DNA from 2 places in the Synechocystis sp. PCC 6714 genome. Region 1 is predicted to be linked to the other one. Evidence: predicted binding sites of a transcription regulator. Region 1 holds the regulator's gene; the other holds the start of a gene.
The links. The regulator NtcA, encoded in region 1, controls nitrogen genes in cyanobacteria. The targets are predictions, from matches to a motif close to GTANCNNNNGNTAC.

Region 2: a site for NtcA is predicted at 1,907-1,920, ahead of D082_RS16995 (MSMEG_0572/Sll0783 family nitrogen starvation response protein). Genes of this name have one in related genera too.

What each region holds. Positions count from the first base shown of each region.
Region 1 covers NZ_CP007542.1:1,363,754-1,367,595, reverse strand. The annotation lists gene D082_RS06155 (late competence development ComFB family protein) at 1-498, shown strand, start outside; gene D082_RS06150 (DUF3084 domain-containing protein) at 591-2,066, opposite strand; gene ntcA (global nitrogen regulator NtcA) at 2,076-2,753, opposite strand; gene D082_RS06140 (hypothetical protein) at 2,826-3,074, opposite strand; gene D082_RS06135 (AAA-like domain-containing protein) at 3,297-3,842, opposite strand, start outside.
Region 2 covers NZ_CP007544.1:88,728-92,569, forward strand. The annotation lists gene D082_RS16985 (MSMEG_0568 family radical SAM protein) at 1-133, opposite strand, end outside; gene D082_RS16990 (Nit6803 family nitrilase) at 164-1,189, opposite strand; gene D082_RS16995 (MSMEG_0572/Sll0783 family nitrogen starvation response protein) at 1,342-1,824, opposite strand; gene D082_RS17000 (MSMEG_0569 family flavin-dependent oxidoreductase) at 2,290-3,540, shown strand; gene D082_RS17005 (LuxR C-terminal-related transcriptional regulator) at 3,513-3,842, opposite strand, start outside.

The sequences.
Region 1 (3,842 bases):
TTCTACCCCAAAAACCTGAGAAATTATCTCAATCTGACGGAGGTGGCCACCTATGCCCTCAACCGTTTGCCTCCCCTCTATGCTTCCAGTGTTAAGGGGGTGGAAGAGCAACGACGGGTGGCAGCCCGCCAATATCGCAGTGAGCTAACTTCCGCTGTTCGTCGGGCGATCGCCGCAGTGGAGAGGGATCCTTTACGCAGTTCAGAACCCATCGTTTCGGAAATTGAGGTGAACTATCGAGGGGCGGAAAATACCCTGGGACAAATTCAAGAATTACTCAAGCGTTACCGTCTCTTGGAGCCGGTGAATAAGGAGGTCACCTGGGAAAATTGTTTGCCCTTATTAAGGCAAGCTTTTTTAAAATTGACCACTGCCCAAACTCCGCCTCCTTCCACCATTAATGAACGGCGATCTGTACCATTACCACCTCTGCCTCCCCCCGTCAGAACGCCCTCCATGGACGACCGGCAGATTGATCCCAAAAACACCCTCTGGTAGTCATGGTAGTCAGCCCCCCCAGGCCAGCCAATCCGTTGATGCGGTTGACCGTGGGCATCGTTGGTTAGTGGGTTGATTGGGCAAAGTGGTTATCAGTTTTCAAAAACCACCTGACTTCCCCGCAGGGCAATAATTCTGATTTTGAGAGGTCCCACCACGGAAGTGTTCTCTGCGGCGATCGCCCGCACTTCATTGGGGGGATTATCGGACTGGCGCTGGAGTTGTTCAATGAAGTCGATCAAAGTTTTAATGCGACCATCCTCCACCTGGATAGGACCAAGGATTCCCTCCCGCCGAGCCCGGAATTGGGCCGCCGCCAACAGATAATCAATTCGTTTTTGCACATCAGCTTCGCTAAAATCAGAAGATTCTAGGGAAATAGTAGCAATGGTTTCTGACTCTCGGAAAACTTGACGGTTGGGCACAACATCAAAAAAGACACGAATTTCCCTTTCCTCCTGCACATAGTTGCCCGCCGATAAAACCCGGATCACGTACTCTTGCCCTGGCTGGAGCTGACTTCTGATGTTATCCACCTGGGCTGTGGTTACCCGGACAATGGGCTCATCGGGCACTGGCATATTGGGGGTTTTGACTAGTTGTAGGGCAGTGCGATTAGCTTGGCGTAATAGTTGATCTACTGCTCCACTGATGGCCTCCGTATTTACCACCTTTAGAGCCCCAAAGGCCAATAATTGGCCCCGCAAAATGGCGATTTGTTGCCCCCGCAACTCCTGATAATCTTGGTAGTAACGTTCTAGCTCCTCTACCTCCCTTTGCAAAAAACTCAGCTCCGTTTCTAGCCCCTGCAACTTGTCTTCCCGCACTTGGATATCATTGTCTTTAGCGGCGATCGCCTGGTCGAGTTGATCAATTTTGGCGTCCCGTTGATTAATTTCCGCCTGTAGCTGTTGGCGTTGGGCTTCTAAGGAGGCAAAACGTTGCTCCAATGAGCGCACCTGCTTCTGTTGGCGGGTGAGGACTTGTTCTTGTTGGGCAATGCGTTCCTGGCGCTTCGACAACTCCTGATCCCTCAGTTTGACCTGGCTCTGTAGTTCCGCAGCCTCGGCCAACAGGTTGTCCTTTTGCTCATTTAACTCTGCCCTCTCCGTGGAAAGATTAGCCACTTCTCGACGCAGATTGCGGGACTGCTGGGACACCCGCCGCAATAGTTGCAACGCTTGGTTATAGTTCCGGTCCAACTCCCGACTCCGTTCCTGTACCAACTGCTGTTCTTGGCGCACCGCACTCAGTTCCGACTCAATTTCTTCCTTTGCCCGACTCGCTTCCTCCAATTCTGCCTTGGCCACCCTCAGCTGACCAAGAATGTCGTCCAGTTGAAATACTCCCTCCCGTAGGGACTTGCTGAAAGTGAAGAGAATACCCAAGGTGGAAGCAGAAATTAGAGTGCCAGTGATCACCGTCAGCACCACCGCTGTTTGTCGGGGGCGGAGTTTAAATAAGCGCAGGCGAGCTTTGCCCACCTTACTGCCTAAATGATCCCCCAACGCAGCAATGATACCGCCCAAAATTAGGACAGAAAGAACCAGAATATAAGCACTGGTCATAGGGATGGGCTAGGTAAACTGTTGACTGAGAGCAACGGGATTATGCACAGTAATTTTCTTTTTTGTGATGGAGATCATATTGCCTTCCCGCAAGTCCCCCAACAAGCGGGTCACCGTCACCCTCGTAGAACCAATGGCTTCGGCGATCGCCTGGTGAGACAACTTGAGGTCAATGCGAATGCCGTCTGGAGCCGGTACGCCAAAATCCCGACAGAGGATTAACAAAAAGCTAACTAAACGAGAACCCATATCTCGGTGAGCTAGGGTTTCAATCATCATTTCCGTCTGCAAAATGCGGGAAGAAAGCCCTTGCAACATCAGCAATGACAGGTCAGGATGCTCCTTAAGGGCCTGTTCCACCTGTTCAATAGGAGCAGAAAGTAACTCCACCGGAGTGAACGCCACCGCATGGTAAAAACGGTCGGAACGTTGCCCTGTCACTAAGGATAGTACCCCAAAAACACTGTTCTCCCTCAACAGAGCGACGGTAATTTCCTCACCGGCCTCGTAAACTCGAGATAACTTCACCGCCCCCTTGAGCAAAAAATAAACCCGCTCCGCCGGATCGCCGGGGAAAAAAATTGTTTTACTGCGCTCAAAAGTTTCCACCACCGGGGGCATCAACTCATTGCCTAAGCGTCGGAAAACTGCCGCTAGAGGGCGATCTTGGGTTAGGGACTGGTCCATTGACACTCACGGTAATGGGGGCATCAAGGGAAGTGCAAAACCCCATTCTGTATCGAGATTATACACAATTGACTACATACGCTCCACACTGCCAAAGAAAATTGGCTCCACTCGGATGGCCACAATGGCCGAGGGCCGCACCACCATATACTCACCCTGGACATTTTTAATCGGCACATTGATAAATTCCTGGGAGTCATGTCTGGGCACAACTTCATTGCTGTACCATTTTTGAAAATCCTGAATAGTCATGAAGCGCACCTCCTCCCGATGACCATTGGTCAAAAATAGGTGAATGGCAAATTCATCGGCTTTCTGCATGGTCAAGCTCCCTAATGTTCTCGTCTAAATTATCCCCTATCCCGAGGACGGAACAATGGAAAAACAGCAACGGGGAACGCGGAGCGGAGTGATCATTACAAAATAGCCTGATGCCTTCTTAAATACCCGGGCCTGTTCAGGGACAAAGGCCTTTGGAATAGGACAGAAATAGTACCATTTCACCTTGCCAATTCCAGATAAGCAGTGGACTGAAGCCAATAGTTACCAGTCACCATGGCAGAATTCAGGGGAATATGATTGGTCTGGCTGACTTTCCGTGGCTAAGTAGTCTTTTAACCAGTTACAGCCCTGTTCCACCAGTTGTCGGAGGCGTTCTTTTTCTGGGGTGACGGGCCAACTTTGGAGGTCACCGTTCTGGCCCACTGCAAGCAACCATTGCCCTTCCTCGTTAAAGCCTAGTCCCAATAATGAACTGGAGGCACTGGTAAATTCTCCCCGCAGGTTGCCCCGTTGATCCCATAGTCTAACCATGCCATCACTGGCGGCGGTGGCAATCCATTGGCTGTCGGGGCTAATGGCAATTTGGTCGATGGGTAGGGGGTCACTTCTCAGGGTATGCAATAGTTCGCCGTCCACAGTCCAAATTTTGGCGGTGCCTTCCCTTCCAGCGCTGAGCAAATACTTGCCATTGGGGCTGTATTGCAGTTGATTGAGGCGATCACCGTGGGCGACAATACTTTTAATCAGGCTGCCGTCGAAATTCCAGAGGGTGAGATTACCCTGTTCATCCCCAGCCGCTAATTGAGG
Region 2 (3,842 bases), on a different replicon from region 1:
TCGTCCCATCCACCGTCACTGCCCGATGATCTGAAGGCCCTGCACCGCCTTTACGCCCAAGATCTTTGGCGTTTGGATCGACCAGTCGCAACCCTTTGGATTGCAGTTCTGTGATGAGACGTTGCTTATTCATGTCGCTGGGATAATCCTTAAATTTTTGTACTTAATGGCTAAAAATCGGATTGTGGGGCAATGCCTCGATGGTTTCCGGTAGCTCTGGATCCCTTACTGCCGCAATAGCATTTGGCGTAACCGGGTTGGCTTCTAGGGTTGACCAAGGCTGATTGTTGAGGGTTAGTTGTAATAGATCAGGTCGGGCATAATGTCCCACCGAATCCATCATGCGTTTGCGTTTAGTGATGAGCGAAAAATCTAAATCGGCGATCGCCAACCCTTCTCCCTCAGCAATTGGTTCACAGAGATGTTTCCCTTCGGGGCTAATAATTGCCGTATAACAACCACCACTTAAGGCTTGATGCATTTTTTCGTCGGTGGTAATTTGTAACTTTTGCTCCGCTGTCAACCAACCCGTTGCATTAATCACAAAACAACCGGATTCCAAAGCATGATGCCGCATGGTCACTTCCATTTGATCCGCGAAAATCTGACCCACCATCGAGCCGGGGAATTGCCCACAGTGGATTTGTTCATGTTGCGCCATGAGCGCATAACGGGCTAGGGGATTGTAATGTTCCCAACATGCCAAGGCTCCCAAGCGTCCAACCGTAGTATCTACCGTTCTCAGACCTGCACCATCCCCTTGCCCCCAAACCATCCGTTCATGGTAGGTCGGCGTGATTTTGCGACGTTTTAGCACCAGCGCACCATCTGCATCAAAAATTAGTTGTGTGTTGTACAGCGAGCCTTCTTCGCGCTCATTAACCCCTAACACCACGACCATTCCATGGGTTTTAGCGGCTTGGGCGATCGCCTGGGTGACTTTCCCCGGCACAGTAACAGCTTCTTGATAAAGCTTTAGATGACTTTTCCCCATTAAAACCGGCGGTTCGATAAAGGAAAAATAAGGGTAATAGGGCACAAAAGTTTCAGGAAAAATAATTAGTTCTACCCCTTCTTTTGCGGCATTAGCCATCGCATCCAGAACTTTTTCCATAGTTCCTTGTTGACTAAAAAGAACAGGACTAATCTGTGCCGCTGCCGCCCGAATATTTTTTGTATAATTCAGCATGATTTTTCCCAGCACAACGACTGGAATAGTTTCAGAAATAAAAAATGATTTGAAAACAAGTGATTGATATGTCAGACCTAAAAAATCAAAAACAAAATTTTCAAATCATCCCTCCCATCAATAATTGACCAAACATTTAATCAAGTAGGTTTTTACATTGTCCAAGTATCAAGAATAAACGCACCATCCTTACGGTGCATCAAGATTAAATCCATCACGTCTAGGGGATTGATCGGACGAATACCGGGGATTAGAGAAGGCTCGCCATGGCCATAAAGTGCTTGCAGTGCAAAGCGACAAGCATAAACCTTACCACCTGTTTCCATGATTTTTACAATACGTTCATTCATCGTCAGGTGACCCGGAAAACCTTCATCCCCAAGCTTAGGAAAACCCCTTTGTACACCGAGGGTAACACCGGGACCATAGAGCAAAACAGACGTTTCAAAGCCTTTTTTGATTAAGCGGCTAGCTTGCATTAAATTTACTAAGCCAATGGAGCCTTCAAACGCCACTGTATGAAAAGTAATGAGTGCTTTTTCACCGGGTTCAGCTTGGACATCAGGAAAAACTTTTTCCTCGTAATCTACTAAGAAATCACCTGTTTGGTGAGCTGGCTTAGTTACCTCTGGCATGGTTGTAGTTCCTTAAATTCAAATTCTGATTTGACTTGAGATTAGTCACGTATCAATGTAGAAGCGAAGTTTCCTTATTCTTGTATCATTTGTCACAAAAGATTAGTTTTAATTGAAAGTCATAGGTTTAACCATTCTTGATTTTTTATATGAAGATGATCTTTTTCTAATAATCCTAGCCAGAAAAAATGCTTCTTATCTAGATACAGTAAGAGTTTTAAGACTTAGAATCTTCCTGGAAATGGGTTTGTGTTCAGTATGTCTGCCCAAGATTTAGATGATTAGACACCTATCTAAATCAACAGGTCTGTCTCTGTAAAGCCTATAAATGCAAGACTATTTCGATGTTTCCTGTTAATAGAATTAGAAATCATTAGTTTGTAGCCAAATATACAAGTGGTAAAAATTTCCAGGCTTACAGTTGATGATTATCAAGAAAGATAGAGTTCAATGCAGGTAGATAATATGAAAAAAAATCACTATTCCGTCATTATTGTTGGTGGAGGACAGGCGGGCTTAGCGATTAGTTATCTCCTAAAACAAGAAAGTATTGACCACATTATTTTCGAGAAAAATCAAATTGGCTATGCTTGGCGTAATCAACGTTGGGATTCTTTTTGTTTAGTTACGCCCAATTGGCAATGTCGGTTACCCGGTTTTCCCTATGCAGGGGGTGATGATCAGGGTTTTATGGTGAAGGACGAAATTGTCCAATATCTTGAGGATTATGCGGCATCTTTCCGAGCTCCTATCCTTGAGGGGGTAGGGGTTTCTAAGCTTAGTCAACGGGCTGATGCTTTTGAGGTGATTACCAGCCAAGGAACTTACACCGCCGATCAAGTGGTGGTTGCCACTGGGGGCTACCATACACCAAAAATTGCGGCGATCGCCAAAAAACTACCTCCCCATATTGTCCAGTTACATTCGGTAGACTACAAAAATCCAGAAACCTTGCCAGATAACGTTTTATTAATTGGCACAGGTCAATCGGGCTGTCAAATTGCTGAAGACTTACACTTAGCGGGCAAAACCGTCCACCTTGCCACCGGCAGCGCACCCCGTTCACCCCGCCGCTACCGAGGGAGAGATGTGGTCGAGTGGTTAGAGTTGATGGGCTATTATGATCTACCCATTGATGAGCATCCCCAAAAGGAAATGGTACGCCACAAAACAAACCACTATTTAACAGGTCGTGATGGTGGCAGAGAAATTGATCTGCGTCAATTCGCCCTTGAGGGTATGCATCTCTACGGACGGCTCAAGGATATTGATGTAAATCAAATTCTATTTGCCGATAATCTCAAGGAAAATCTCGATCAAGCAGACGCAACAGCCGCCAGAATTAAACAAAATATTGATGAATATATTGCCAAAAATCAGCTTGATGCTCCCATCGAAGCACCCTATCAGCCCGTTTGGGAACCAACTTCCACACCCCTTGCCCTAAATATCGATGAAATTGAGGCGGTTGTTTGGTCCACTGGTTTTAATTTTAATTATGCTTGGGTCGATGTTCCCGTATTTAATTCGATGGGGGAACCGCTACATGATCGGGGCGTGACTAATGTGGCAGGGCTATATTTCTTGGGTTTACCTTGGTTATATACCTGGGGTTCTGGGCGATTCTCAGGGGTTGCCCGTGATGCGGAATATTTAGCGGAGAAAATTAGAGAAACACTGCCCGCCGGTCAAATAAATCCTTGTACGGTGGCTTGATAAATGGCTTGGTAGCGATTTTTGGCGTTGAGTTTATGGAGGGTGCCATTAAGATGAAACTTAACGGTACTCTCGCTGATGTGAAGTTCCTCGGCGATATCGCGATCGCGTAAACCTTGGGCTAATAAGCTGATGATTTCCTTTTCCCGTTCCGAGAGGAGATGTTTGTTAAGCTCGATGTTTTGGAACCCGTCATAGGGGAGTTGCAGCGAAATTTGCAGGATAGATTTATTTGCACTACTTTGACTCCTAAATTCACCGCCAATATGGTGGGCTAAAAATTCTATTTCTTTAAAAGGCGA